DNA from 3 places in the Rhizobium lentis genome. Region 1 is predicted to be linked to each of the others. Evidence: predicted binding sites of a transcription regulator. Region 1 holds the regulator's gene; each other region holds the start of a gene.

What was found. The regulator LexA, encoded in region 1, represses DNA repair genes until DNA is damaged. The targets are predictions, from matches to a motif close to TGTTCNNNNTGTGTTCNG.
Region 2: dnaE (DNA polymerase III subunit alpha) is a predicted target of LexA. The motif match lies at 6,591-6,608, and genes of this name have one in related genera.
Region 3: J0663_RS31195 (ImuA family protein) is a predicted target of LexA. The motif match lies at 8,389-8,406, and genes of this name have one in related genera.

The regions. Positions count from the first base shown of each region.
Region 1 covers NZ_CP071454.1:3,910,293-3,920,499, reverse strand. The annotation lists gene J0663_RS19070 (pyruvate dehydrogenase complex E1 component subunit beta) at 1-375, opposite strand, end outside; gene pdhA (pyruvate dehydrogenase (acetyl-transferring) E1 component subunit alpha) at 391-1,437, opposite strand; gene J0663_RS19060 (FtsB family cell division protein) at 1,583-1,903, opposite strand; gene eno (phosphopyruvate hydratase) at 2,039-3,313, opposite strand; gene kdsA (3-deoxy-8-phosphooctulonate synthase) at 3,455-4,300, opposite strand; gene J0663_RS19045 (VOC family protein) at 4,297-5,193, opposite strand; gene lexA (transcriptional repressor LexA) at 5,391-6,110, shown strand; gene J0663_RS19035 (ComEC/Rec2 family competence protein) at 6,091-8,520, opposite strand; gene gltA (citrate synthase) at 8,803-10,092, shown strand; gene lpxB (lipid-A-disaccharide synthase) at 10,121-10,207, opposite strand, start outside.
Region 2 covers NZ_CP071454.1:3,549,489-3,559,695, reverse strand. The annotation lists gene J0663_RS17075 (GNAT family N-acetyltransferase) at 1-74, opposite strand, end outside; gene J0663_RS17070 (DNA polymerase IV) at 151-1,443, shown strand; gene J0663_RS17065 (L,D-transpeptidase family protein) at 1,536-2,780, shown strand; gene dnaE (DNA polymerase III subunit alpha) at 2,858-6,355, opposite strand; gene J0663_RS17055 (DUF5680 domain-containing protein) at 6,874-7,338, shown strand; gene J0663_RS17050 (ABC transporter ATP-binding protein) at 7,647-8,330, opposite strand; gene J0663_RS17045 (lipoprotein-releasing ABC transporter permease subunit) at 8,345-9,649, opposite strand; gene proS (proline--tRNA ligase) at 9,665-10,207, opposite strand, start outside.
Region 3 covers NZ_CP071454.1:1,758,556-1,768,762, forward strand. The annotation lists gene J0663_RS08420 (divergent polysaccharide deacetylase family protein) at 1-845, shown strand, start outside; gene J0663_RS08425 (RNA pyrophosphohydrolase) at 870-1,427, shown strand; gene bfr (bacterioferritin) at 1,567-2,052, opposite strand; partial or broken gene J0663_RS08435 ((2Fe-2S)-binding protein) at 2,018-2,417, opposite strand; gene J0663_RS08440 (error-prone DNA polymerase) at 2,513-5,956, opposite strand; gene J0663_RS08445 (Y-family DNA polymerase) at 5,953-7,371, opposite strand; gene J0663_RS31195 (ImuA family protein) at 7,412-8,368, opposite strand; gene J0663_RS08450 (metallopeptidase family protein) at 8,531-8,968, shown strand; gene J0663_RS08455 (DUF1737 domain-containing protein) at 8,989-9,195, opposite strand; gene J0663_RS08460 (HpcH/HpaI aldolase/citrate lyase family protein) at 9,195-10,100, opposite strand.

The DNA.
Region 1 (10,207 bases):
CGGAACGACGGCCTTCGGCTCGGCCGGAAGCGGCGCTGAGGCTGAACCGCTATTCGTCGGCTTCTCTTCCTGAGCAACCGCGGGGGCTGGCGCGGCGGCAGGCTTGGCGGCGGAGAGATCCGAAGCGGATTCGCCGTCCTGCAGCAGCACGGCGATCTTCGTGTTGACCTTGACGCCTTCGGTTCCGGCATCGACCAGCAACTTGCCGATGACACCTTCGTCGACGGCTTCGACTTCCATCGTCGCCTTGTCGGTCTCGATTTCGGCGATCACGTCGCCTGAGGTGACCTTGTCACCTTCCTGCTTCAGCCATTTGGACAGCGTGCCTTCTTCCATCGTCGGAGAGAGGGCGGGCATGAGGATATCGATAGGCATGGGTTCCCTCCCCGATTAGAGCAGAATGTCGGTATAGAGCTCGGATGCATCCGGCTCCGGATCGGCCTGGGCGAAGTCGGCGCTGTCGGCGACGATGTCGCGGACATCCTTGTCGATCGCCTTCAGATCGTCTTCGGAAGCCCAACCCTTTTCGATGAGGCGCGCCTTTACCTGCTCGATCGGGTCCTGCTCGGAGCGCATCTTCTGCACTTCTTCCTTCGTGCGATATTTCGCCGGATCGGACATGGAGTGGCCACGATAACGATAGGTCAGCATTTCCAGGATGATCGGGCCCTTGCCGGAGCGGCAATGCTCGAGCGCTTCGTCGGCCGCCGCCTTGACGGCGCGAACGTCCATACCATCGACCTGAATGCCGGGAATGCCGAAGCCGGACCCGCGCAGCGAGTAGTTCGACTGCGCGGTGGCGCGGGCGGTCGACGTGCCCATGGCGTATCGGTTGTTCTCGACGATGTAGACGATCGGCAGCTTCCAGAGGGCCGCCATGTTGAAGCTCTCATAGACCTGGCCCTGGTTGGCCGCACCATCGCCGAAATAGGCGACGGCGACATTGCCGTTGCCGCGGTAGCGATTTGCAAAAGCAAGACCAGTCCCGAGCGAAACCTGGGCGCCGACGATGCCGTGACCGCCGTAGAAATGCTTCTCCTTCGAGAACATGTGCATCGAGCCGCCCTTCCCGTGGGAATAGCCGCTGCGACGCCCGGTCAGTTCCGCCATGACGCCGCGCGCTTCCATGCCGGTTGCCAGCATGTGGCCGTGGTCACGATAGGCGGTGATGACCTGGTCGCCTTCCTTCTGCGCCATCTGCATGCCGACGACGACAGCTTCTTGACCGATGTAGAGGTGGCAAAAGCCGCCGATGAAGCCCATGCCGTAAAGCTGACCGGCCTTCTCCTCGAAGCGGCGGATCAACAGCATCTCGCGATAGGCCTTGAGTTCCTCATCCCGATCGAAGTCGGCTACCGGGCCTCCGTTCGATGCTTTGGCTGCTGGTTTTGCTGCAGTTTTGCGGCTGGAAACGGTCGCGGTCTTTCGCGGCGCCATTCAACCCTCCCTATGGGTTTGTCGTTTCTCGGTGGCGCGTACCATAGGGAAGAAATATGACCACAGCAATGCCATAATTGCATGGCTCGTATTCAGCGCTAAGTCATTGGTAATACAGTAGAAATATCAATTAACCGAATTCCAGTTAATTGGAATAATGGTTGAAAACGACGATCTCGTCCGCGCGCGACATATTCAGCTGATACCGCGCCTTTTCGTCCAACATATCCTTGTCAAGCGAGCCGTCGCTGAGCAACGCCACCTGACTTTCCAGATGTTCGCGCTTCGCCTTCAACACCGCAAGCTCTTTCTCGCGCGCGACACGCTGACGCTCGAACGTCTCCGTCGCACGCAGGCCGTAATCGCCATGAATGCAATGATAACCGAAATAGGAAAGGAAGGCGACCGTCATAGCCGGAATGACGAAGCGGCCGAGCTTTCTCTTCTTATGATGCTTTGTCCACATACACGCATGCTCTTGAACGCATTACCAATTCGTCCAATCTAGCGCGCAGAGATTAACCGTTCGTTGACCGTAAAATGAAGCAACAAAAAACCCGCGCCGGCAAGGCGCGGGTCAATTCACTCAAGATCAGACCGATCAGCCTTTGATGATCGAGCGGCCGGCATACTGGGCCTGGGGGCCGAGGCCTTCTTCGATGCGGATCAGCTGATTGTACTTGGCAAGACGGTCGGAACGCGAGAGCGAGCCGGTCTTGATCTGGCCGCAGTTAGTGGCGACCGCGAGATCGGCGATCGTCGAATCTTCCGTTTCACCGGAGCGGTGCGACATGACTGCCGTGTAGGCAGCCTTGTGCGCCGTGTTCACGGCGTCGAGCGTTTCCGTCAGCGAGCCGATCTGGTTGACCTTGACGAGGATCGAGTTGGCAACGCCCATGCGGATGCCGTCGCGAAGACGGGCGGAGTTGGTGACGAAGAGATCATCGCCGACCAGCTGGGTCGTCTTGCCGATCAGATCGGTCAGCGTCTTCCAGCCGTCCCAGTCGTCTTCGGCCATGCCGTCCTCGATCGAGATGATCGGATACTTGGCGGTGAGTTCGGCCAGATATTCGGCCATGGCGCCCGATTCGAGCGTGCGGCCTTCACCTTCGAGAACGTATTTGCCGTCCTTGAAGAATTCCGTCGAGGCGCAGTCGAGGCCGAGGTAGATGTCCTCGCCCGGCTTGTAGCCGGCTTTCTCGACCGATTTGACGATAAAGTCGAGGGCTTCCGAAGCGCTCTTCAGGCCCGGCGCAAAACCACCTTCGTCGCCGACATTGGTGTTATGGCCCTGGGCCGCAAGTTCCTTGCGGAGCGTGTGGAAGACTTCCGAACCCATGCGCACGGCTTCGGCGATCGTATCAGCGCCAACCGGCAGGATCATGAATTCCTGGAAATCTATCGGATTGTCAGCATGAGCGCCGCCGTTGATGATGTTCATCATCGGTACCGGCAGGAGGCTCGCGGAAGCACCGCCGACATAACGGTAGAGCGGCAGGCCGGAGGCCTGGGCGGCAGCCTTGGCGACGGCGAGCGAAACGCCGAGAATGGCGTTGGCGCCGAGGCGCGACTTGTTCGGCGTGCCGTCGAGTTCGATCATGATGTTGTCGATCTGGATCTGGTTTTCGGCATCGATACCGCCGATCGCGTCGAAGATTTCAGTGTTGGCGGCCTCGACCGCCTTTTCGACGCCCTTGCCGAGATAGCGCTTGCCGCCGTCGCGCAGTTCGACCGCCTCATGCGCGCCGGTCGAGGCGCCCGAGGGAACGGCCGCGCGGCCCATGCTGCCGTCTTCGAGATAGACGTCGACTTCGACGGTGGGGTTGCCACGGCTATCGAGAATCTCGCGGGCGATGATATCGGTGATTGCAGTCATGGGTTCTTCCTGCTCAGTGGGTGATAAGTCGTTCGAAGCCTGTCATAATCGAAGGCGTGCAAATTACAATGCGGCAATTTCCAGCCTTGGAACGGGCGCTCCATCGTGGCCTAAACCACGATCATGTCAGCCTGTTGAACGTCAAGCCTTGGCGATTGCGTCGAAGGCAAGCAATTTCTCAAGCAATCGCGGCATGTCCTTGAGATAGACCATGTTCGGGCCATCGGACGGTGCGTTGTCGGGGTCCTGATGGGTTTCGAGGAAGACGCCGGCAATTCCCGTCGCCACCGCCGCGCGCGCCAGCGTCTCGACAAATTCGCGCTGGCCACCGGAGGAGTCGCCCTGCCCGCCCGGCTGGGCGACGGAATGGGTGGCATCGAAGATGACAGGCGCGCCCATCGCCGCCATGATCGGCAGCGAGCGCATGTCGGAGACCAGCGTATTGTAGCCGAAGGAGGCGCCGCGCTCGCACAGCAGTACATTCGGATTGCCGCTGGCATTCAGCTTCTTCAAAACGTTCTTCATGTCCCAGGGCGCCAGGAACTGTCCCTTCTTGACATTGACGACGCGCCCGGTCCTGGCGGCGGCGATGAGAAGGTCGGTCTGGCGGCAAAGGAAGGCAGGGATCTGCAGGACATCGACCACTTTTGCCACCTCGGCGCACTGCTCAGCCGTGTGGACGTCGGTCAGGACAGGAAGGCCGAATTCCTTCTTCAGGTCGGCGAAGATCTCCATGCCCTTTTCAAGGCCGATTCCGCGTTCGGCCGAGAGCGAGGTGCGGTTCGCCTTGTCGAAGGAACTCTTGTAGACGAGGCCGATGCCGAGCTTAGCGCAAAGCTCTTTCAGCGTACCGGCGACCATGAAGGCGTGATCCCGGCTCTCCATCTGGCAAGGCCCGGCGATCAGCGACAGACGGGTGGTATTGGAAAAGATGACCTGGCCGTCGCCTTCGCCGATCTTGACTTCGGAATTCGTATTGGAGCTCATCGTGGTTCCTCGAAGGCGAAGAGCGTGCCCTGGCCGGGCGCGGGCTTCACCAGAATGCGATTGTTCTTGCGCGTATACGTCACCCCGTTAGCAGCCAAATGCGCTTCTGTCACGGCAAGATCGGCGACATTGAAGAGGATTGCCCGGCCGCGCAGGCCGCGCTCGGCGGCCGAGACGGCTATCTCGAAATAGGCCTCCAACCCTTCCGGCGTCATCAGGCTGATTCTCGCATTCGATGCTGCGATCTTGACGCCGAAGCCTGTTTTCTCGATTGCCGATTGCGCCGCGGCGAGGCTGACGAAGGCGCCGAATGCGGCCGGTTCCGGCGCGCAAAGCGCCACCTCGGCAATGCCGGTGACGCCATTGGCATGTTTCTCCAGCGCACCACGGTCGGCCGGGAGCGGGTTGATGCGCTGACAGGTGAAGAGGAAGAAATCAGGCGCACGCAGATCGCTCGCAAAGGCCAATCTGAAGCTGCCGACGCTCTCGGAACCATCCGGCATCTTCATCGGCCGGCTGAACTCCAGCATCTCGCCGGCGCTCGATCCCCTACTGGCGAATTTCCTATGATCGCGGGCAGCATCTTCGGTGGCGAAAACGATTGCCGAAAGCCCCTCCTCGCCGCAACGAAAGCGAAAGGCTTGGTTGCGGGCGGTGAAGACATTGCCTTTCAGCGCCGATGCGTCGCTCTCCTCGATACTCGCGACGCCGAGCGGCTCCAGATAAGTTTTGTCGGCAAGGAAGACGCAGGCGTTTTCCGTTCCAAAGGGATGGCGCGCATCGGCGGCTACGGTGAAGCCAAGCTTGCCGAGCCTCTCGCGCGCCAGATCGATATTGACGACGGGCAGAACGACGTGATCCAGCGGGTGCGGCTTGGCGAGATGCTCGTTCATCGGTTCCTCTCCCAGAAACGACAGGAGATGTGCGACAGCACCTCCCTGAATGCAAGACATGGCGCCAATCCGGCGAATGAAAATAAAAATCGCGACGAGTTGGCGTGAAGTTTTACGGAAATTTAGCTACTTGCGGAACACATATGGAACATATAGGGTCTGTTCTGGATTTGTTTCAATCACGGGGTCTGACGTCGATGCTCACGCGCAAACAACAGGAGCTTCTCCTTTTCATTCATGAGCGCATGAAGGAATCCGGCGTTCCTCCCTCCTTCGACGAAATGAAGGATGCTCTTGATCTCGCCTCGAAATCCGGCATTCACCGCCTGATCACGGCGCTCGAGGAACGTGGCTTCATTCGCCGCCTACCGAACCGCGCCCGGGCGCTTGAAGTGATCAAGCTTCCGGAGGCCTATAGTCCCAGTCTTCAGCCGCGCCGCGGTTTTTCGCCGAGCGTCATCGAGGGCAGCCTCGGCAAGCCCCAGCCGACCGCAGCGCCCGCTGCCGCTAAACCGGTTGCCGACAACGGCAACTCTGTTTCCGTACCGGTCATGGGACGAATCGCTGCCGGCGTTCCGATCTCGGCGATCCAGAACAACACGCACGACATCGTCGTTCCCGCCGATATGCTCGGCTCCGGTGAGCACTATGCGCTTGAAGTCAAGGGCGACTCGATGATCGAGGCCGGCATCTTCGACGGCGATACCGTGATCATTCGCAACGGCAGCACGGCAAGTCCCGGCGATATCGTCGTTGCCCTTGTCGACGACGAGGAAGCAACGCTGAAGCGTTTCCGCCGCAAGGGCGCCTCGATCGCGCTGGAGGCCGCCAACCCCGCCTACGAGACCCGCATCTTCGGGCCCGACCGCGTCAAGGTGCAGGGCAAGCTCATCGGCCTCATCCGCCGCTATCACTGATACCGGACAGACCAGAATCCGTAAAACTGTCGTTGCGCCAATCATAGGCGCGATGGCGCATCCATGGCCGCGATAGGGCATTGAAGGCGGTCGCCACCTCCGGGCCGCCGGCGGTGATGCGCAGTTCGACCGAACCGGTCCGGCGCAGCGTCTCGCCGGTAAACAGCGTCGCGCCCGAGCGGCAGCTGGCCGAGCGCAGGCGCACCGGCGTGATGACAATATCGCCGGCATCGCAGGCCGGTCCGAGATAGGCGGCGTTCTCGATGACGGTCACGACATGACCGTTGGCGAGCTTCGCTACGCACCAGGCTTTCTTGACGCAGGAAAAACGCTCCGCGGTACCCCCCGCTGCGGCAGTCCGCATTGCGAGCCTCGCTTCGTTCTGCTGACCGGCCGAAAGCCTGAGGCGGCGATCGTCTCCCTCGGGAACAGCAGGGCCATCCAGCATTTTCGGCGGGTCATGAGTGGGCAGAACCAGTGCCCTTTGCCACTGGTCGAAGATGAAATCCGGCGGCCTTTCACGATTGGAAGCCATTGCCGACGCCTTGACGATCGCGACCAGACCGCCATCCTCGGAAATCACCAGATCCGGCGGCCGGCGAGCCGGCAGAACCAGGAAAGCGAGCGTCGAGACTGCCATGATGGCGGTGCCGACATGGCGCAGCCGCGTCCGCATGAGCGTCATCAGCAGGAAGCCCGCCACGGCCACGGCGAAATACCAGCCGGGCAAGCGACCGATGCCGATATCCCCGCCCCAGCCGGATATCGTCCTTGCCACCGCGATCACCAGATCGAGGCCGAATCCGACCACTTTCCAAGGCAGTGCATCCAGGCCGAAAGGCATAAGCAGCATCGCGAACAACCCGGCCGGCATGACAATGAAGGAGATCATCGGCATCGTCGCGAGGTTTGCCGGGAGGCCGTAGGCCGTCAGGCGATGAAAGTGCTCGATCGAAAACAGCGCCGTGGAAAAGCCACCGATCAACGAGGTCAGGAAAACACCGCCGAAGAAGCGTCCGACGGCAACCACCGGCCGCAGGGCCGGCATTTTCAGGACGGCGTTTTCGCGGACACGCCGGTCCTTCCATAGCTGATAACCCGATACCAGCGCCAAGGTCGCGGCAAAGGACATTTGAAAGCTTGGCCCGAGGACCTCGGAGGGAGCAAGCGCGATGATAACAAGCGCGGAAAGAGCGACATTGCGAAGGCTGATCGAAGGCCGGTCGAAGAAGACGGCAATGAGCATGATGGCCATCATGATGAAGGCGCGTTCTGCCGAGACCGCGAAGCCCGAGATCAGAAAATAGGCCGTGACGGCGATGAGCGCGCCGGCGGCGGCGAACTTTTTGGTCGGATAGGCCTGGGCGATGCCGGGAAAGAGACTGAGCAGCATCCGGAAGCCGACGAAGAAGATGCCGGCCGACAGCGCCATGTTGAGACCTGATATTGCGATGATATGGGCAAGACCGGATTGGCGCAGTGCATCCGTCGTCTCGTTTGAAATGGCGCGACGCTCGTCCGTGACGAGAGCGGCGGCAAAAGCGCCCGTGTCGCCGGGCAGGATCGAGCGTATGCGGTCGCCGATGCCGCTGCGCAGCCGATAGAGCCATTCGAGAAGAGCATCGGTAGCCCGCCTCGCCTCTTGCGGCTCCGCCTGCGAATCGACCTTCGTCGGGGCCCCGTAGAAGAAGCCGTTCGCGCCGATGCCGTCGAAATAGGCACCGAAGGAAAAGTCGTTGAGCTCGGGCAGCGCCGGACCCGCCGGCGGCGTCAGCCGTGCCCTGCCGGTGATTATGTCCCCGATTTCGAATGGCGCATCGGCGCCGCGGGCGATCACGGTTATGCGCTTCGGCGGCCGCTTGACCGCCGGCTCCTCGGTGCCGGTGACGGCAAGAATATAGCGCCACCGACCGCGATCGTCGCCTTCGCGCCGCTCGACGCGGCCGGTCACAGTCGTCGTTACGGATGAATCGAGGATGACAGTCGAAGCCCGCCACCTCTCGAACTGCGCGCAGAGCATGCCGCAGACCACAAGGGCAAGCGCCAGAAACGTCGCCCGCAAAACCGGCCGGCCGCGGCCGGCGACGAGAACCGCGACCGTCAACACCATCAGGCCGAGCAGTGAGGGAAGGAATGGAATATCGGTTGGTGCGAGAAACCAGAAGGCCGCGCCGGCGCCGAGAAAAACCGGCGAGAACAAGAGCAGGCGGTCGTAGTCCGCCTCCTCGCTCAGCATCCGGCCGCCGGCACGAAACGATTTTGCGATGGCGGCCATCAGCCGTCGGCGCAATGGCATCATGGACTGCGTCGTTGTCGGCCGCGTTCCCGCGGCAGGCGCAGGAAGAGACGCGGGACCGGCAAGGTCGACGCCCACTTGCGGCCGCAATTCGACTGTCGTCATTTCCTGCATGCACCGCCCCAACCCCGCTCAGCAACAATGCAACTCCGGAGCAAATCCGGCAAGAATAATCGATTGAAATATGAGGGAAAATCGTTAGCGGCAAAAGGTCAGTCGAATCATCGGCTTCCGCTATGCGTGCGGCTCATCGCTGCAGTGCCTAAAAGGTGATGCCGCAATGCACAAAATGCCGTCACGGTAACTTGGCATTAGCGTCACGATCATATAGCTATCGGTGAGGACGCTTAACCCCTATGGCGCTTTTGTGGCGCCACCGACATTTCGGAGGACAGCATGACGGATCAAAGCGCTACAATAAAAATCGGTGATAAATCAGTCGACCTTGCCGTTAAAAGCGGCACCATCGGCCCGAGCGTCATTGATATTGGTGCCCTCTACAAGAACACCGCTTCCTTCACCTACGATCCGGGCTTCACCTCGACCGCATCCTGTGAATCGAAAATCACCTATATCGACGGCGACGAAGGTGTTCTGCTGCACCGCGGCTATCCGATTGAGCAGCTCGCCGAGCATGGCGACTTTCTCGAGGTCTGCTATCTCCTACTCTACGGCGAACTGCCAACCGCTGCGCAGAAGAAGGATTTCGACTATCGCGTCACGCACCACACCATGGTGCACGAGCAGATGACCCGCTTCTTCACCGGCTTCCGCCGCGATGCGCATCCAATGGCCGTCATGTGCGGCTGCGTCGGCGCGCTGTCGGCCTTCTATCACGACTCGACCGACATCACCGATCCGCACCAGCGCATGGTCGCAAGCCTGCGCATGATCGCCAAGATGCCGACGCTTGCCGCCATGGCTTACAAGTACCATATCGGACAGCCCTTCGTTTACCCGAAGAACGATCTGGACTATGCGTCGAACTTCCTGCGCATGTGCTTTGCCGTTCCCTGCGAGGAATACGTGGTCAATCCGGTGCTTGCACGCGCGATGGACCGCATCTTCATCCTGCACGCCGATCATGAGCAGAACGCCTCGACCTCTACGGTCCGTCTCGCCGGTTCGTCGGGCGCCAACCCCTTCGCCTGCATCGCCGCCGGCATTGCCTGCCTCTGGGGCCCCGCGCATGGCGGCGCCAACGAAGCAGCGCTCAACATGCTGAACGAGATCGGCACGGTCGACCACATTCCGGAATATATCGCCCGCGCCAAGGACAAGAACGATCCGTTCCGCCTGATGGGCTTCGGTCATCGCGTCTACAAGAATTACGATCCGCGCGCCAAGATCATGCAGAAGACGACGCATGAAGTGCTCGGCGAACTCGGCATCAAGGACGATCCGTTGCTCGAAGTGGCGATGGAGCTGGAGCGCATCGCGCTCACCGATGAATATTTCATCGAAAAGAAGCTCTATCCGAACATCGACTTCTATTCCGGCATCACGCTGAAGGCGCTGGGCTTCCCCACCACCATGTTCACCGTGCTCTTCGCTCTCGCTCGTACGGTCGGCTGGATCGCACAGTGGAACGAGATGATCGAGGATCCGGAACAGCGCATCGGCCGTCCGCGCCAGCTCTATGTCGGCGAACCGAAACGCGATTATATCCCGGTTTCGAAGCGCTGATCGCCTCAGGACCCAAAAAGAAACCCGGTCAGAAATGGCCGGGTTTTTTCTTGTTCAGCACGTCGAGAAGGATTTCGGCGGCGTGCTCGCCAGGCGGCTTCTCCGTCTGCATGCG
Region 2 (10,207 bases), 360 kb from region 1:
TGTGGGCCGAACAAAGTTTCGAAGTCGCCCCACCGTTCTGCCGTCACCGGTTCGAAACGAAGATCGTTATCCAAAGGCAAAGCTCTGCCCCTCTCTTGTGACTCGCAAGCTTAAGGCGTAGTGTCGCCACGTTCAACCTTTGTTCTCACCATGATGCCCGCGCCTGACAAGACACCCGGCTTCTGTCGCGACTGCCTTGCCGAGCAGAAGGGCGAGGCGCGTCGCTGCCTGGCCTGCGGCAGTCCGCGTCTGGTGCGCCATCGCGAGCTCTATGCACTGACACTGGCGCATATCGATTGCGACGCCTTCTACGCGGCGGTCGAGAAGCGCGACAATCCCGAACTTGCCGATAAGCCCGTCATCATCGGCGGCGGCAAACGCGGTGTCGTCTCCACTGCCTGCTATATCGCCCGCATCCACGGCGTGCGTTCGGCAATGCCGATGTTCAAGGCCCTGGAGGCATGCCCCCAGGCTGTCGTCATCCGCCCGGACATGGAGAAATATGTCCGGGTCGGGCGCCAGGTGCGCGCGCTGATGCAGGATCTGACGCCGCTGGTGCAGCCGCTGTCGATCGACGAAGCCTTCCTGGAACTTGGCGGCACCGAGAGATTGCATCACGACCCGCCGGCGCGCACGCTCGCCAAATTCGCGCGACGCGTCGAAAAGGAGATCGGCATCACCGTCTCGGTCGGGCTTTCATATTGCAAATTCCTCGCCAAGGTTGCCTCCGACCTGCAGAAACCGCGCGGCTTTTCCGTCATCGGCCGTGAAGAAGCGGTGGAATTCCTGGCACCGCGTCCGGTCACCACGATCTGGGGCGTCGGCAAGGCCTTCGCAGCGACGCTGGAGGCGGACGGCATCCGCACGATCGGCCAGTTGCAGCAAATGGAGGAGAACGACCTGATGCGCCGCTATGGTAGCATCGGCCAGCGGCTCGCCCGGCTCTCGCGCGGCATCGACGACCGTGAGGTGCATCTCAACGATGCGGCCAAGAGCGTTTCGGCCGAGACGACCTTCTTCGACGACATCTCACGCCATGACGATCTCGTGCCGATCCTGCGCAACCTTTCCGAAAAGGTTTCCTGGCGGCTGAAGAAAAACGATATTGCCGGCCAGACCGTGGTCCTGAAGCTGAAGAGCGCCGACTTCAAGTTGCGCACCCGCAACCGCAAGCTCGAAGACCCGACCCAGCTTGCCGACAGGATCTTCCGCATCGGGCTCGAACTTCTCGAAAAGGAAACGGACGGCACGAAATTCCGCCTGCTCGGCATCGGCGTTACCGATCTCGGCGATGCCGCCCGCGCCGATCCGCCCGATCTCATCGACCGGCAATCGGGCCGGCGGGCGGCGGCCGAAGCGGCGATGGACAAGCTGCGCGACAAGTTCGGCAAGAACACGGTCGAGACCGGCTATACGTTCGGCAGCGGCAAGCGTGATCACTAAAGCGTGAGGCCGGCGCACAGTCCGGGCTTTAAAATCTTCCTTAAACTTCGTCCCATAATGTGCCGGACCAGTATTGCGTATGGTTGGGTATCATGGTCTCGCGTCTCGTCTTCGGCCTCGGCTTGCTGTCGGCCACCGCACTCGTGCACCCTGCTTTTGCCGCGGATACACGCACGCTGCAGATCTTCGTCTCCAAGAACAAGCAGTCGCTCGCCGTCTATGACGGCACCGAGGTCGTGGCGACCTCGAAGGTTTCGACAGGCAAGGACGGCCATACGACGCCGAGCGGCATCTTCTCCGTCATCGAGAAGCAGAAGTACCATGAATCCAACATCTATTCGAACGCGCCGATGCCTTTCATGCAGCGGCTGACCTGGTCCGGCATCGCGCTGCACGAATCCAATTCGGTGCCGCGCTATCCAGCTTCGCATGGCTGTGTGCGGATGCCCGGCGCCTTCGCAAAGATGCTTTATGGAATGACCGACGCCGGGATCCCCGTCATCATCAGCGATGGCGAGCTGGCGCCGCAGCCGATCGACCATCTCAATCTTTTCCATCCAGACTCGCCAACGGCGATGCCTCTGCTTTCGGATGTCGAGCTGCGGCCCTCTATGCCCGACAGCCCCGAGGCGCCTGTACAGGTGGCGATGAACGACACGGTCGCGATGCCGATGCCGGTTGCAGCTCCGGACGCCAAGCCACCGTCCGAGCCGATCAGCATGCTCATCACACGCCGCACGCTGCGCGAGACGGTGATCGACATCCAAACCCTTCTCAATCAGCTCGGCTTTTCGGCCGGTGATCCGGACGGTCTGCTCGGCCCGGCGACCGTTCAGGCGATCAATGCGTTCAAAACGCTGCGGCCGACGGAATTTGCCGGCGACAGGAATCTGATCTCCGACAGGCTGCTGAAAGCCGTCTATGCAGCGGCCGGCAAGGGCGAGCCACCGAACGGCGTCATCATGGTGCGGAAGGCGTTCAAACCGGTCTTCGAGGCGCCGGTGACGATCGCCGATCCGGAATTGGCGCTCGGCACGCATTTCTTCACGCTGCATGCGGTCGATGAAAAGGCCGGCACGGCTGATTGGCTGGGTGTGACGCTTGCGAACAACCTCTCTCGCGAGACGATGAAGCAGCTCGGCATCACCGCACAGGAAAGCTCGATCGTCTCAGGCAAGCCAATTGCCCGTTCGCTAAGCCGCATCGCGATCCCCGACGAGACCCGCCGACGGATCGACGCGCTGATCGCGCCCGGCTCGACGCTGACGATCTCCGATACCGGCATCGGCCGGGAGACTGGCGAAGGCACGGATTTCATCACCATCACCCGCGGGTGATGCGCGTCGCATAAACTGGCGCTATGTGAGCCGCTTTAGGCCTTTTGTGTCACGCGCTGCTATTCTCGGCGCCCCAATCAGACAAGCTCGACGTCGACGACGCCGGGGGCCGCGCGAAGGGCGGCGGCGATCTCCGGCGTGATGCGGTATTTATCCGGCAGCGCCACTTCGACCTCGCGCTTGCCTTCCTCCTTGATGACGATGAAGGACACCAGGCCATCACCCTTGGCGTTCAGGTGGCGGGCAACCATTTTCAGCGGGCCGGAATCTCTGATATAAACGCGCAGCGCCTTCTGCATCTGCAGCGACTTTTCCTCCAGCGACTGGATCGTCTGGATGCGCAGGCCGATACCCTCCGGCCGTTCCTCGCCGGTCGCCGTCAGCAGGAAGGATTTTCCGGACTCCAGCATGTCGCGGTACTGGTTCAGCATTTCCGAAAACAGTACGGCCTCGAACTGGCCCGACGAATCCGAAAAGACGATGATGCCCATCTTGTTGCCGGTGCGGGTCTTTCGCTCCTGCTTCGAGATGACCGTGCCGGCAAGGCGCGCATTGGATGCGCCCTGTTTGATCGCCGCGGAGAATTCAGCAAAGGTCTGCACCCGCATCTTCTGCAGGATGTTGTTGTAGGAATCGAGCGGATGGGCGGTGAGATAGAAGCCCAGCACCTGGAATTCCTTGAGCAGCCGCTCCGAAGCGAGCCAGGGCGAAAACGGCGGCAGAGCGATCTTTTCAGGCCCCGACGTCAGTGTGCTGCCGAAAATGTCCGACTGGCCGCTCAGCTTGTTTTCCTGGGCGCGCTGGGCATAGCCGAGGATGCGGTCGAGGCCGGCGGCGAGCTGGGCGCGGTCCGTGCCGAAACAATCGAAGGCGCCGGCATAGATCAGGCTTTCGAGCACGCGGCGGTTGACCTGGCGCGGATCGATGCGCAGGCAGAAATCCTCTATCCCGGCAAAGGGCTTGTCGCCGCGCACCTCGACAATATGGTCGACGGCGGATTCGCCGACACCCTTAAGGGCCGCCAACGCATAGTAGATGCGGTTGTCGCCGGTCTCGAAGTGGCGGAAGGAGGTCTGCACCGAAGGCGCGATCACCTCGATGCCGAGGCGCTTGGCGTCCTGGCGGAAATCATTGACCTTTTCCGTATTCGACATATCGAGCGTCATCGAGGCGGCGAGGAACTCGACCGGATAATGCGCCTTCATATAGGCCGTCTGGTAGGAGACGATGGCGTAGGCGGCGGCATGCGACTTGTTGAAGCCGTAATTGGCGAACTTCGCCAGCAGTTCGAAGATATTGTCGGCCTGCGGCTTCGACACGCCGTTCTTCACGGCGCCATCGACGAAGCGCTCGCGCTGCTGGTCCATCTCGGCCTTGATCTTCTTGCCCATGGCGCGGCGCAAAAGGTCGGCTTCACCAAGCGAATAGCCTGAGAGCACCTGGGCGATCTGCATCACCTGTTCCTGGTAGACGATGACACCTTGCGTTTCCTTGAGCAGGTGGTCGATCATCGGATGGATCGATTCCAGCTCTTCGTCGCCGTGCTTGCGGGCATTGTAGGTCGGGATGTTCTCCATCGGTCCCGGACGGTAGAGCGCCACCAGGGCGATAATGTCCTCGATGCAGTCCGGCTTCATGCCGATCAGTGCCTTGCGCATGCCGGCGCTTTCCACCTGGAACACGCCGACCGTTTCGCCGCGCGACAGCATCTCATAGGTCTTCTTGTCGTCGAGAGGAATGGCGGCGAGATCGACATTGATGCCGCGCTTGGCGACGAAATCGACGGCAACCTTCAGCACCGTCAGGGTCTTCAAGCCGAGGAAGTCGAACTTGACGAGGCCCGCCTGCTCCACCCACTTCATGTTGAACTGGGTGACCGGCATGTCGGAGCGCGGATCGCGATACATCGGGACCAGCTTGGACAGCGGACGGTCGCCGATGACGATGCCGGCGGCATGCGTCGAGGCATGGCGATAGAGACCTTCGATCTTCTGGGCAATGTCGAGCAGCCGCGCGACGACCGGTTCTTTCGCCGCCTCCTCCTGCAGCTTCGGCTCCTCCTCGATCGCTTTCGAAAGCGGCGTCGGATTGGCCGGATTGTTCGGTACGAGCTTGCAGATCTTGTCGACCTGGCCGTAGGGCATTTCCAACACGCGGCCGACATCGCGAAGGGCTGCGCGCGCCTGCAGCGAACCGAAGGTGATGATCTGCGCCACCTGCTCGCGGCCATATTTGGCCTGGACGTAACGGATCACCTCTTCGCGGCGGTCCTGGCAGAAGTCGATGTCGAAGTCCGGCATCGAGACGCGTTCGGGATTGAGGAAGCGCTCGAAGAGCAGCGAAAAACGCAAGGGATCGACGTCGGTGATCGTCAAGGCATAGGCGACTAGAGAACCGGCACCCGAACCACGGCCGGGACCGACGGGGATGTCGTGCTGCTTGGCCCATTTGATGAAGTCGGCAACGATCAGGAAGTAGCCGGGAAAGCGCATGCGTTCGATGACGCTGAGCTCGAATTCGAGCCGTTCGCGATAATCCTTCTCCTCGTAACCGGGCGACATGCCGAGCGTCGCAAGCCGCATTTCCAGCCCCTCGACCGCTTGGCGGCGCAGTTCGCCCGCCTCGGCGCGTTCGGCCTCCTCGGCATCGTCGGTCGCACCGGTGAAGCGCGGCAGAATCGGCTTTCTGGTCTTCAGCACGAAAGAGCAGCGCTTCGCGATCTCGATCGTATTCTCCAGCGCTTCCGGCAGATCGGCAAAGAGCTTGGCCATTTCCGCTCGGCTCTTCAGGTAGTGATCGGGCGTCAGGCGAAAACGGCTGTCGTCGGAAACGATGGCATTGTGGGCGACCGCCATCAGCGCATCGTGGGCGTCGTAATCGTCCCTGGTCGGGAAGAAGGCCTCGTTGGTCGCAACCAGCGGCAGATCGTGGGCATAGGCGAGCGCGACGACCTTCTGCTCATGCCGCCTGTCATAGGTGCCGTGCCGCTGCAACTCGACATAGAGCCTATCCCCGAAGAGATGCTTCAGCAGCAGCAACCGGGCTTCCACCTGAGTGGAATGGCCTTCTTTGATCGCCGTGTCGACGGGCCCGGTCGATGCACCGGTCAAGGCGATCAGACCCTCGGTACCCGCCTCTTCCAGCCAGGAGGCGCGGATATGGACGGCCTGGTTGCCTTCGCCGCCGAGATAGGCGCGACTGACGAGATCGACCAGCCGTTCGTAACCGGCCTCCGTCGCGGCAAGAAGAACGATCGACGGCAGCTTGACCAGCGCCTGCTGGCCGCCGCGCTTTTCCGTTTCCAACCCGTCTTCCATATCGATCGAAACCTGGCAGCCAATGATCGGCTGCAGGCCCTCGTCCATCGCCTTCTGCGAGAATTCGAGCGCGACAAAAAGATTGTTGGTGTCGGTAATGGCGATTGCCGGCTGGCTGTCGCCGCTCGCTTTGTAGAGGATCTTCTTCAGCGGCAGGGCACCCTCGAGAAGCGAGTAGGCCGAATGGACCCTCAGGTGAATGAAACCGGGCGTGCCGCCGATCGCTTCAACTGTAGAAGCCTTTGCCGTATCCGCCATGACATGCCTTCCCAACCACCCGAATGAATCGGCCGCATTGTCGGCATAGAGGGCGATGATGTCCAGAAGAAGTCCCGCGTCCGAACCGCATGGCAGCCATGCGATCCCCTGAAATTTTAGAGCGCGATGACGATCAGCGAAAAGCTAGCAACGAACATTGCGATGGAGGTGAATGCTGCGATATCACGGATCATGTCAGTCATCTGGCTCTCCTTTACTCGTTATGTTTTCACTTTGTTCCAGCTGTGTTCCGCTGTCAACAGGAATCTTTTCCTCCCTTCTTGAGTTTCGAAAATCACGGGGGAATGATGTTCCGAATCGGCCGAGCTCGCGTTCCGATGCCGCCGGGTCGGCCAAGACACGCCTGATCGCAACTCAGAATGCTGCTGTGTTCTTGTTTCACGGGAGACGCGGCCTGAAGGGCAAGCTCCCAAAAATGGTCGATCGCCCCCACCGTTTGTTCTTCTTATGTTCTTGGAACCCTGCTATATCTCGACCGGATCAGTCAGGAGAGAGAAATGCCCGATAGCGCAACGCTGAACGAATTTATCGTGGAGGCCAAAGCCGCAACCTATGTCGGCGGCGGCGTGCCGCGCCTGCCCTGCCGGTCGGGCGCGCACGATATCGGCTATGAACGCGGCGCGTGGCGTTATCTCGACAGTTATTTCGGTGGCACTGATTTCGCCGGACAGGAGGTCGTGTGGCTTGCCGACGAGCCCGTCTGGGCGATGAACTATTTCGGCTGCGTCATTGCGCCCGATCTCATCGACGGTAGAGCAGCCGGAGCGGTGATCATGGCTGCGCTTTCAGCCATGTATCGGCAGGGCCGGTTTCTCGGCGGAATGGAATTCGATCATCCGTTCGGCCGCTACATCGACCGCAGCGACGGCGACTGCAACCGGTTCAGCGGCCACGAATGCATCATGGTCGACGGCCGGAAGGCCTATATGCTCGACTATCGCGGCGGGTTGATCATCCCCTGATCGCAGGGCGCTGCCTTCCGGTAAATAACGTGGATTGGGTGCACAATGTGCGAGAGTAAGTCGGCGAGATCAGCCCTCATCCGGCTGCCGCCACCTTCTCCTCGCAAACGGGGCGAAGGGTGATAGCCGCGACCTCTCCGTTACTCGCGTACCTCTCGCAAGGCACGTCCCCTCGCCCCGTTTACGGGGTCTACAAGACGGATCGAGACCAGTGGCTCGACCCCCGGTAAGGGTTAGGGTGAGGGGCAAGCCACAAGGCAGGTTAAGTTGAGGAGCAGCCATAGGCACTACCGGAAATTTGTTGACCGTCAGAAATCGACGACCTTGCCATCTGAGATCGTCACGCGCCGATCCATGCGGCGGGCGAGTTCGTGATTGTGGGTAGCGATGAGGGCGGCAAGGCCGGACTGGCGCACCAGCGCCTCCAGCGCGTCGAAGACGTAGCTTGCCGTTTCCGGGTCGAGATTGCCGGTCGGCTCGTCGGCGAGAAGCAGGGCCGGCGCATTGGCGACGGCGCGGGCGATCGCAACGCGCTGCTGCTCGCCGCCGGAAAGCTCGCCCGGGCGATGGGCGCCGCGATGGCCGATGCGCATATAATCGAGAAGCTGGCCGGCCCGCTCTCCGGCTTCCTTCCAGGAAAGCCCGGCAATCAGTTGCGGCATCATGATGTTTTCAAGCGCCGAGAATTCCGGCAGCAGGTGGTGAAACTGGTAGACGAAGCCGATTTCGCTGCGGCGGATCGCGGTGCGTTTATCGTCGCTCAGGCCGTCACAGGCACGCCCGTTGATGGTGACTTCGCCACCGTCCGGATGCTCCAGCAGGCCGGCGACATGCAGCAATGTCGACTTGCCGGTGCCGGAGGGGGCGACAAGCGCGACGATTTCGCCTTTCGATATCGAAAAATCCGCGCCCTTCAGGATCGGGAGCAGCGTATCGCCCTGCCCGTAATGGCGCTCGACGCCGGTAAGCTTGAGAACGACGTTGCGTTGCATGAAGGCGGCATTCCTTATTCGTAGCGCAGGGCCTGCACCGGATCGAGCTTTGAGGCACGCCAGGCGGGGAAAATGGTCGCAATGAAGGAGAGCGTCAGCGCCATGACGACGATCGAGATCGTTTCGCTGAGATCCATTTCGGCCGGCAATTGGCTGAGGAAATAGACCTGCGGATTGAAGAGGACGGTGCCCGATATCCAGGAGAAGAACTGGCGGACAGATTCGATGTTAACGCAGACGAGAACGCCGAGAAGAACGCCGGCAACGGTGCCGACGATGCCGATCGCCGCCCCGGTCATGAAGAAGATGCGCATGATCGCGCCGGCGCTGGCGCCCATGGTGCGCAGGATGGCGATATCGCTGCCCTTGTCCTTCACCAGCATGATGAGGCCAGAAATGATGTTCAGCGCCGCGACAAGCACGATCAGCGTCAGGATCATGAACATGACGTTGCGCTCGACCTGCAGCGCCGAAAAGAAGGTCTGGTTGCGCTGGCGCCAGTCGGTGATAGCGATCTGGCGGCCAGCCGCCTCCTCCACCTTGGGCCTCAGAGCATCGATATCGTCGGGATTGTCGACGAAGAGCTCGATCGATTGCACCAGCCCCTCGGCATTGAAATAGAGCTGCGCTTCCTCGAGCGGCATGAAAATGATCGAGGAGTCGTATTCCGACATGCCGATCTCGAACAGGCCGGAGATCTTGTAGGACTTGACGCGCGGGCTGACGCCCATCGGCGTGATGTCTCCATCCGGCGACGTCAGCGTAATGAGGTCGCCGACACGCAGACCGAGCTGGTCGGCCATGCGGGTGCCGATCAGCACACCTTCGCCGGAGGCATAGCCCACCAAGTCGCCGGATTTGATGTTCCCGGAGATTGTCTTGAGCGTGGTCAGATCCTCGGCGCGGGCGCCGCGCACCAAAGCGCCGGTGCTGCCGCCAGCCTGAGCCGAGGCAAGCACCTGGCCCTCCACCAAGGGCAGCGCCATCTTGACACCGGGTACGGCGGCGAGCTTGCTCGCGAGGTCGGGATAATCGATGAAGGGGCCGTCGACCGGCTGGACGATCATATGGCCGTTGATGCCGAGGATGCGCGAGACAAGCTCGGTGCGGAAGCCATTCATGACCGCCATGACGATGATCAGCGTCGCGACGCCGAGCATGATGCCGACGAAGGAGAAGCCGGCGATCACCGATATGAAGGCTTCCTTGCGGCGGGCGCGCAGATAACGCCACGCCACGAGGCGTTCGAAGGTGGAAAATGGCCTGCCAGCCGGACCCAAGCCGGATGTAGAACTCCGGTCCACTGCTGCCTCTGCCATTTCGCCTCCGTTTCCTTAAGCCACGAACCTGTTGATCGCCGCTTCGATGGTCATCGTTTCGCGGGCGCCGGTCTTGCGGTCCTTCACTTCGATCTCGCCGTTCGCGACCGCGCGCGGACCGGCGATGATCTGGACGGGTACGCCGATCAGGTCGGCGGTCGCGAACTTCGTGCCGGCCCGATCGTCGGTATCGTCGTAGAGCACATCCTTGCCGGCCTTGGTCAGCGCGGCGTAGATCAGCTCGCAGGTGTCGTCGCAGGCCTCATCGCCCGCCTTCATGTTGATGACGACGACATCGAAAGGTGCAACCGACGCCGGCCAGATGATTCCGTTCTCATCATGCGATGCTTCGATGATGGCGGGAACAAGGCGTGTCGGGCCGATACCGTAGGAACCCATATGAACGAAGTGTTCCTTGCCATCGGGCCCCTGCACTTTCGCGCCCATTGGTTCGGAATATTTCGTGCCGAAATAGAAGATGTGGCCAACTTCGATACCACGCGCCGAAAGCCGGTCGCCTTCGGGAACGGCGTTGAAGGCCGCCTCGTCGTGCATTTC
Region 3 (10,207 bases), 2.2 Mb from region 1:
GGCCAGTGCTGGTCGATGCCATGCAGATCGGCCAGGATCCGCGCATGGCGGCCCAGCCCAACGAAAGCCTGCTCGAAGAAACCGCGTTTGGCAGGCTGCCGATCGTCGGCCCGGACGGGCGGCGGCCGATGGACCAGTATGCCCGCCCCTCATCCCAGGCGCGCGGCATCCGCATCGCCATCGTAGTCAGCGGCCTCGGACTCAGCCAGACGGGAACGCAGCGCGCCATCGCCGAATTGCCGGAGGAAATCACCCTCGCCTTTGCCGCAAGCGGCAACAGCCTGCAGCGCTGGATGCAGGAAGCCCGCCGCGGCGGTCACGAGATTCTGCTGCAGGTCCCCCTCGAGCCGTTTGATTACCCAGCCAATGATCCAGGCCCCGAGACGCTGCTGACGTCCAAGCCGATCGCCCGCAACATCGAAAACCTGCACAAGGCGATGGGTGAGATCACCAACTATACCGGCATCATGAACTATCTCGGCGGCCGTTTCCTCTCCGACCCCGCCGCCATGGAACCTGTCATGCGCGATATCGGCAAGCGCGGCCTGCTCTTCCTCGACGATGGCACGTCGGCGCAGTCGAAAACGGCTGTTGTCGCCAAGGGAACCGAGCTGCCCTATGCCCTCGCCGATCTGCAGCTCGACGGCCAGCTCGATGTCAACGCCGTCCTCAAGAAGCTCGACGAACTCGAGCGCATCGCTCGCAAGAACGGCCAGGCGATTGGCGTTGCCTCGGCTTTTGACGAAAGCGTCGACGCCATCGCCAAGTGGAGCGAGGAGGCTTCGATGCGCGGCATCGAGATCGTCGGCGTCGCGGCGCTTTCCCACGACCCCAGAAACCCCTGAGATGATATCCTGACGGAGAAGAGAATGAGCCAGGCGACCGTGAAAGCCGAGGACCTGCCCTACCGCCCCTGCGTCGGCGTGATGATCCTGAATCGCGATGGCCTGGTCTGGGCCGGGCGACGCATCCCCGACGGTAATTCCGAATATGACGGTTCGCCGCAGCTCTGGCAGATGCCCCAGGGCGGCATCGACAAGGGCGAGGATCCGTTGGATGCCGCCTACCGCGAACTTTACGAGGAGACCGGCATCAAGACCGTGACGCTGCTCGCCGAAGCACGGGACTGGATCAATTATGATCTGCCGCCGGCACTGATTGGTATCGGGCTCAAAGGAAAATTCCGCGGCCAGACGCAGCGCTGGTTCGCCTTCCGCTTCGAGGGCGACGAAAACGAGATCGCCATCAACCCGCCGCCGGGCGGCCACGAGCCGGAATTCGATGCCTGGGAATGGAAGCCGATGCAGGAACTGCCCGGCCTGATCGTGCCGTTCAAACGCGCCGTTTACGATCAGGTGATCGCCGAGTTCCAGCATTTGGCAGCGCTGCAGCCGGAGGACTGGAGCAATTCCAGCAAAAGTGTGTAACGGTTTTGCGTCCGGAATTGCGTGAAAACAAAGAGATAGAGCTTCGAAGAAAAACGGAAATGCGCTAATCGGCTGGTTGCGGATCGAAGCCGCGCATTGAGAATGCCGGCTGCTTCGGGCAGCCGGCATCTGATCCGAATTATTCGGCTTCGTCGGCGGAATCGGCGTTGAGCTGGCCGTATTTGCTCTCGCCGATTTTCTCGAGCAGATCGATCTGTGTTTCGAGGAAGTCGATATGGCCTTCCTCGTCCGCCAGCAGCTCTTCGAAAAGCTTCATAGAGACGTAGTCGCCGGCCTCATAACAGATGTCGCGCGACTTCTTGTAGGCCGTGCGGGCGTCGTACTCGCCGGCAAGATCGGCTTCGAGCACTTCCTTGACGTTCTGGCCGATGCGCAGAGGCGCCAGCGTCTGCAGATTGGGATGACCTTCGAGGAAAATGATGCGCGCAACAAGCCGGTCGGCGTGGTGCATCTCTTCGATGGATTCGGCACGCTCTTTCTTGGCGAGCTTGGTGTAGCCCCAATCCTCGAGAAGACGATAATGAACCCAATATTGATTGACCGCCCCGAGCTCGAGGAACAGTGCCTCGTTAAGCCGCTCGATGACCTTTTTGTCGCCTTTCAATGTCCGCTCTCCTGTTTTCCTCATGGAACTGCTTCAAGCGCGACATGAAATCAAAAATTTCGGCCTCCGTCGAGTGGCGACGGGCGTGATAATCCTCGGTTGTCTGGATAATGATGTCGACCACGTTAGGGAAGCAGCCGCAGCAGCGGCCACGCTTTTCCATGGCATGATAGACCTTCGCAGGCACGATAAGCTGCCAACAGTCTTCGTCGAGAAGGTCGATGATAACCTCCCGGATTTCCTTGTCGGTTATGTAATTGCAGCTGCAGACAAGCACGTCTTCATTTCCAAACATGACACTGACTATCGTGTTTTCTGCTAAAGAAGATGGTGGCTGTCAAGAAAAAATTCGAGTCCGGCGGCATCGATGAGCAGCGATAAGCCGGGCTTGTTGCAAATTGTCTAAAATGAGACGACTGTTCCGGGATGATGATCCAGATCCCGATCTGCGCGACGCGTTTCAATGAAAGTTCCGCCCGCGCGGCATGACTTCAGCGGTCTCGCTCACGCCTGTATGGCGCTCTGCTCCAGCCGCCCCTCTTTCCTGTCCGACCCTCTTGCGCTCATCCGCCTTTTGCCGCTGGTCGATTCCCGGCCGCAGCACCTCGTCCGAACGCGCGCAGGCGCCGAACCGGCGGGCCTCGCGTTGCAGGATGCCAAGCGCCGGCGTCATATCCTCGATATGTTCGACGACCGTATGGATGACGCCGCTATGGCTTTGCAGCCTGCCGCGGATTTTAACGAGGCGGGCACCCATGACGACTGCCCGGTATTTGTCGAATATCTTGTTCCAGACGATCGCATTGGCGACCCCGGTCTCATCCTCCAATGTCATGAAGATCACGCCCTTGGCCGAGCCTGGCCGCTGACGCACCAGCACGAGACCGGCGATCGTCACTCTCTTTCCGTTCGGCACTCTGAGAAGATCGACATTGCGCGTAATGCCGGTCTTTTGGAAGTTCTCTCGCAGGAAGGAAACCGGATGAGCCTTCAGCGAGAGGGAGAGATAACGATAATCCTCGATCACCTGCTCGCCCGGCTGCATATCCGGCAATGTCGCTGCCGGTTCGGGCTGAAGGTCGACATGACGGACCCGTTCGAAAAGGGGCAGCTCTTCGGCTGCACTCTTCACATCCAGCGCCCGCACGGCCCAAAGAGCTTCGCGCCGCGACAGGTTGATGGAGCGGAATGCGTCCGCATCCGCCAGTCGCTCGATGACGGATTTTTGCAGGCCGGACCGCAGCCAGAGATCACGCACCGAACTATAGCTTTGGCCACGATTGCCGACGAGCCGTTCCATATCGTCCGATGAGAGACCCTTGATCTGTCGAAAACCCAGTCGCACCGCATGCCGGCTCTTGATGATCTCACGCATCTCACCATGCCGGAAATCGACAGCCTTCCGGTCGAAGGCAGCCTCTTCCAGGGTACAATCCCAGTCCGATTCATTGATGTCGACCGGGAGGACCTTTATCCCATGCTCGCGTGCATCCCGAACCAGCTGAGCCGGAGCATAAAAACCCATCGGCTGAGAATTCAGCATCGCCGCGCAGAAGACGTCGGGATAATAGGCCTTGAGCCATGAAGAGGCATAAACGAGCAGCGCGAAGGATGCGGCGTGGCTTTCCGGAAAACCATATTCACCGAAGCCCTTGATCTGATTGAAGCATTGCTTTGCGAACTCGGGATCGTAGTCCTTTGAGACCATTCCCTCGATGAACCGCTTCTCGAAATCGCCGATCGTCCCGGTTCGCTTGAATGTCGCCATCGCTCTTCGAAGCTTGTCGGCCTCCGCCGGTTTGAAGCCCGCGGCGGTAATCGCGATCTGCATCGCCTGCTCCTGAAACAGGGGCACGCCGAGCGTTCTTTCGAGGACCGCTTCCAGCTCCTTGCTCGGATATTCCACCGGAATGTTTTTGGCCTTCTGCTCCCGGCGTTTCAGATAGGGATGCACCATATCGCCCTGGATCGGCCCCGGTCGGACGATCGCCACCTCGATGACGAGATCGTAGAATTCCTTCGGCTTAAGACGCGGCAGCATGCTCATCTGCGCCCGGCTTTCGATCTGGAAGACGCCGAGCGTATCGGCCCGACCCATCATCTCGTATACCGGCTTGCCCTCGTCTCCATGCTCCTTGTTGCCGAGGTCTGCGAGCGTCTTCTTCACATCATAATGCAGTTCAAGAAGCGAAAAAGCCTTCCTAAGACAGGTCAGCATGCCGAGCGCCAACACGTCCACCTTGAGGATCTTGACGTTGTCGAGATCATCCTTGTCCCACTCGATCATGTATCGATCCGGCATCGCCGTCTTCATGATCGGCACCACCTCGTCGAGCCTGTCCCGCGTGATGACGAAGCCGCCGACATGCTGGGTGAGATGGCGTGGGAAGCCGAGAAGCTCGGAGGCATATCTCAGCACGTTCTGCGTCACGGGATCCTTGACGTCGAGACCGGCCGCTTTTGCATCCCGATCGGAGAGATTGTCCTCCGACCAGCCCCAGACGAGGCTGCTGATCGCCGACTGGACATCCTCCGAAAGCCCGAAGGCCTTGGCAACCTCCCGGCCGGCCGAACGGGTGCGATAGGTTGTCACCCCCGCCGTCAGTCCGGCATGTTCGATACCGTATCTTCCATAGATGAACTGGATGACCTCTTCGCGCCGGTCATGCTCGAAATCGACGTCGATGTCAGGCGGTTCGTCCCGGTCCATCGAAATGAAGCGGTCGAAGAGCAATGTGCTTTTTTGAGGGTCGACTTCCGTTATCTCGAGGCAATAGCAGATGACCGAATTCGCCGCCGAGCCGCGCCCCTGGCACAAAACCTTGAGTTCATAGCGGGCGTGCTGGATAATCTTGTGAACCGTAAGGAAGTAGGAGGCATAGTTTTTATCTCCGATGAGCTTCAGTTCATAATCGATCTGTTGCGCCACCTTGGACGGGATACCCTCGGGATAGCGCTTTGCCGCTCCCGCTCTCGTCAGTCTTTCGAGGGTCTCCTGTGGCGTTTCGCCGGGATCGTTTTCAGGCGGGTAATTGTGCTCCAACTCCTTCAGCGAAAAAGTCAGCCTGTTGAAAAAGACCTGAGTATTCTCGACCGCATCAGGATAGTCCCGGAAGATCCGGACCATTTCACGTGAATCCTTGAGGTAGCGTTCGGCATTCGGCGCCAGCAGGAATCCGGCTTGCGGTATCTCTACATGCTCCCGGATCGCGATCACGACATCCGAAAGCGGCCGGCGTTCGGGATGGTGGTAAAGTGGCTGGTTGGTCGCAATCAGCGGCACGCGGTTTCGAGCGGCAAGCTTGGCAAGCACCGCAAAGACCTGCCTGTCGCGGCCGTCATAGGCTGGTGCCAGCGCCAGAAAGAATGCCTTGCGGAATCGCCTGCGAAACCGTTCCAGATATTCCTCCAGCGCCGATTGGTCCGTCAGACTGTCGACAAGAGTGCGATCGGGAACGAGGGCAAGCATCATCTCGTCCCCCCACTCCATGAATTCCGCTTCCGTCAGGATGCAGCTTCCCTTGACCGCTTCCTTCTTCAGATTGCCGGCGCTCAAAAGACGGCAAAGGTTCGCCCAACCGCGACGGTTGCGGGGATAGGCGAGAATGTCGGGTGTTCCGTCGGAGAAGACGAGACGAGCGCCCGGCTGGATCCGGATCGGCTCGAGAATCTCTTCCTTCGCGTCTGGGTCCCTTTCATCCCTGTTTTTGTATTTCTCCTCGAGCTGCAAGGCCTGTGCATGTGCCCTGACCACGCCGGCAACGGAATTCCGGTCCGCAATCCCGAGACCGCCGAGCCGGAGATGAGCGGCCTGTATGACCATCTCCTCGGGGCCGGAGGCGCCTTCGAGGAACGAGAAATTCGTCCTGACGCCGATCTCGAAGAATGCGGGCTCGCTTTTCATGCAAATACCCCATGCATGAACCAGCGAGGATCAACCTCCTGACCGTAAAAACCTCGACGATAGATCCAGTAGCGATGCCCGGCCTCGTCCTCGATACGGAAATAGTCACGCGCCTCGGCGTCACTTCCGTCGATCCACCACTCCATGGCAATCCGCTCCGGACCTTCGCTTTTTGCCAGTTGATGCTGCATCCGCCGCCAGCGGAAGATTTGCGGCGGGCCATCGGGCACTTCGGCGAGCACAGTCTCGACAGGCTCCGGCGTCGCAAAAAGCCGCAACGGACGCTCCTCGCGGAAAGGAAGGGAACTGCCCTGCTCCGTCTTCCGCCGCCTCGAAAGGCTGTCAATCGCCGGAATCGTGATGACGGCACGTTCGGGCACATGGCTCTCGCGAAGCTGGAAGCTTTGCAGGCAATCGGCGCCGAGCCGGGCGGAAACGCGGTCGATAAAAGCCGAAAGCGAAACTTCTCCCTGACGATCGCCTTCGAAATCAGCTTGCGCTTCATCGAAAGGATCATGCCGCAGTACATTCAGGCGCAGGATATCGAAACCATAGCCGGCATCGATATCGTCATAAATGACCTGCAACCGCTCGGAAAACAGCCCGGCAATGAGCCTCGGCTCGCGAAGCGGCCGTGAGGCGCCGACGGCGATACGGAAAACCCGGCCGTCGACACGAAACAGCACCAGCTCGAATACCCGCCCGCCGGCTCCGCGCGCCTCCAGAGACGGTTTCAGAGACACGGCGATCTGGCTGGTAATGGCAAGAACCTGTTCCTCCGTTCCGATCGGCTCGACCAGACGGCGTTCGGACGAGAGGCTGGCGATAGGACGCCGGGGCGAAACCGGCTCCTCTTCATGCCCTAGTGCCTGGTCAAGACGGAGAAGCAGTTCCGGCCCGAAGCGGCGGGTCAGCGGCGCCCGCGGCGCATGGATGACATCGCCGATATATTTCAGGCCGAGTTTCTTCAGGGCATCGGCGGTCTGTCCCTCCAGCCTCAAGGCCGCGATGGGCAGCGGCATCAGCACACGTTCTGTCTCCTCATCCTCCACGACGCCGCCCTGGCCGAAACGGGACATGGCCCAGGAAAGGCCGGGCGATGAGGAGATTGCACCCTGCGCATCGAGCCCCATATGGAAGAGCCGGGACAGGATATCCTTGAGAAGCGCCTTCTCACCTCCGAAGAGATGGGCGCAGCCGGTAATGTCGAGAAACAGCCCCTCCTTGCCGTCGAGCGCCACCAGCGGCGTATAGCGATCGCACCAGTCGGCGATCGCTTCCAGCAGCCGGCGGTCGGCCGCAATATCCTCGTCCACGACATCGAGCGCCGGATACATGGCGCGGGCTTCGGCAACGCCTTGTTCCTTCCTCAGCCCCAGCGTCTCGGCAAGCTCGTCCAGCGCTGTCAGCCGCATGGCATTGTTGAGCTTGCCGGAACAGACGATCGGTGACGCTTCAGGACGCCCGTTCGAACGCCAGGAGGGCCCCCATCGCCTGCGGGCGATACGGTCGGTCGACAGATGCGGGAAGCTGAGCGCCAGAATGCGCTGACTGTTCGCCTGGAGGCCGAGCGAAGCTTGGTTCATCGACCGGGAGAAATTCGCGTTCATGGGGATTCCACTCCAGAAGAAAGGAGAGCGGGGCCGGATTACGGCTCTTCTCCAGCGTGAGACGGAAAATCGGATTGCCGATGCTGCCGGCAAGCTTCGATCCATCCGGCAACGGCCGCAGACCGGACGGTGCGGGTTCGACATGCAGGCGGAAAACCGCACTGCTCGCCTCCTCCTCTCCCGCCTGCCGGACAAGAAGGAGCGGACGGCGGGCAGCATGCACCCTGAGACTGAGCCTGCGGCTTTCGGTCAGGCCGAAATGGGCGGGGTTGCCCCGCACTTCGAAGACGACGGCCGAGAAAGCAGCGCTTTCAACCGCTGCCTCCGCCAGCCAGAGCGCTTCATCAAGCTTGCGCGGCGCGGCATGGAGAAATCGCTCCGGGCTCAACCCGAAATCCCGAAGCCCGGGAGCATAGGGACGGCCGGCCTCCAGCGTGCCGACGGCATCGCCGATCCAGAGTAACGGCTGAAACCTGCCGTCATCCGCCCCCTGTTTCTGCAGCCGCGCGGCAACGGCCATCGCCAATCCGCTTGCCGCACCGGCTTCGCGAAACAACGCGGAACGAATTTCCGTGACCGCATCGAGGGGGAGGCCGCCTTCCATCGCTTCGTCGAGCGACGTCACGCCGAACGGCAGCCGAAGTCCGCGGCCATTGCGTTCCGCAGCCTGCCGCGTCGTCTTGCCCGAGGCCAAGGCTTCCCGCTCCGCTGCCGCAAGCGCCGGCGCAGGCTTTCCTTCCAGTCTAGCAATGGTTTCGCGGAGCGCAAAAAGCCGCTCGCGCGCCAGGGCGTGCTGCGCCATGGCGTTGCTCCAATCCGTCTTGTTCCTGTTATGTTCTTATGGATTCCAGAGAGCCGGAGAAGAGTCAACAACCATTTTCTATGAATTTATTCCTGCCTTTGATTCCACACTCGAAAAACGGCGATAAAGGTTCTATATGGGCCCGCAAAGGAAGGAATATTCATGGCCCGCATAGACCAGAGCGATGATTGGCGAGACCGCCATGCGCCGACGATCAGCACTTTCGAGTCGCTGGCCATGGAAGCCTATAGCCATTTGCCGGATGAATTCCGCCAGCTGACGACCAACCTCACGATCGAGATCGAGGATTTCCCCGATGACGATGTTTTCGAGGACATGGCGCTCGAAACCCCTTTCGATCTGCTCGGCCTTTTCGAGGGCAGAGGTATTTCCGAACGTTTCACGGTGGAAACCGGCGAGATGCCGAACCGCATCCGCCTCTATCGGCGTCCCATCCTCGATTACTGGGCTGAGAACGACGAGACGCTCGGCGATATCATCACCCATGTCCTGATCCATGAGATCGGCCACCATTTCGGGCTGAGCGACGATGATATGGAGCGGATCGAGGCCAGCGCCGAGGAAGCCGCGGAACGTTGACACCGCGTCCGGCAGAACGCCTATTGCTCGGAGAGCTTCATTTCCGGATCATAATCCTTGCCCTCGACCTCCTTGACGACGGCCTGGCCGCACTGCATCGCGCCGGTGGCGGCATTGAAGGCATAGGTCGGCGAGCCTTCCAGCGACCAGCCCTTGTTGAGGGCGGCGGTAACCTTGTGACAGAACGAAGCATCGTCGGGGCCGGTCAGGAAGCGGTAGAGTTTCATCAGGCGGGCTTTCTTGCGGAAATCAGACGTGCTTTATGAACCAGAGCCTCGGCCTGGACAAGATGCAGCCGCTCGATCATCCGCCCGTCCGCATTGATGACGTTGAGGCCCTCGGCAGCCGGATCGGCAAAGGCTGATATGATCGCCTGCGCTTCGGCAATCTCCTCCGCGCTCGGGCCGAAATGCCGGTTGGCGGCTGCAATCTGCCCGGGATGGATCAGCATCTTGCCGGCAAAACCCATGGCGCGGCCCTGCCCGCATTCGACGTCGAAACCTTCGGCATCCTGGAAATCGTTGAAAACGCTGTCGAGCGCATCGAGCCCATAGGCTTTGACCGCCAGGATGACCTGCATCAGCCAGGGCACGAGAAAGCTTCGCCCCGGCTGCGGCAGGACGCCCGTTTCCTTGCGCAGGTCGTTGAGACCGACGACGAGGCAATCGAGCCGCGAGGTCGGTGTGCGGCCGGTTTCGGCGATCGCCCCGACATTCAGCACGCCGCGCGGCGTCTCGATCATGGCCCAGATGCGCAGCTCTTCCGGCACATCCGCATCGGCAAGCAGATCACTGATGTCGGTGACATCCCGAGGATCGTCCACCTTCGGCAGCAGAACGGCGTCAGGCAAAAGCGCCGTGACCAGATCGAGATCCGCCGCTCCGAATTCGGATGACAAAGAATTGATGCGGATGATCCTTTCCTTGCCCTCGAGCGGCGGCCCGGCAAAAAACCGTCTTAAGTTTTCCCGCGCTTCTGCCTTCTTCTCCGGTGCGACGGAATCTTCCAGATCGAGAATAACGGCATCACAATCAAGGGAATGGCTCTTTTCGAGCGCGCGGAGATTGATGGCGGGCACGCTCAGTACCGAGCGGCGCAGATTGAAGGAACAGAGAGGCGGGGTTTGGTTCATCCGCCATTAGTGCCAAGCTTCGCAAAGCCCGGCAAGACAACAAAAAGCCATGCTTGCCTTGCAGAGAGGAAAAAGAAGGACCACATTCCTTTCCGTAGAAAGGTCTC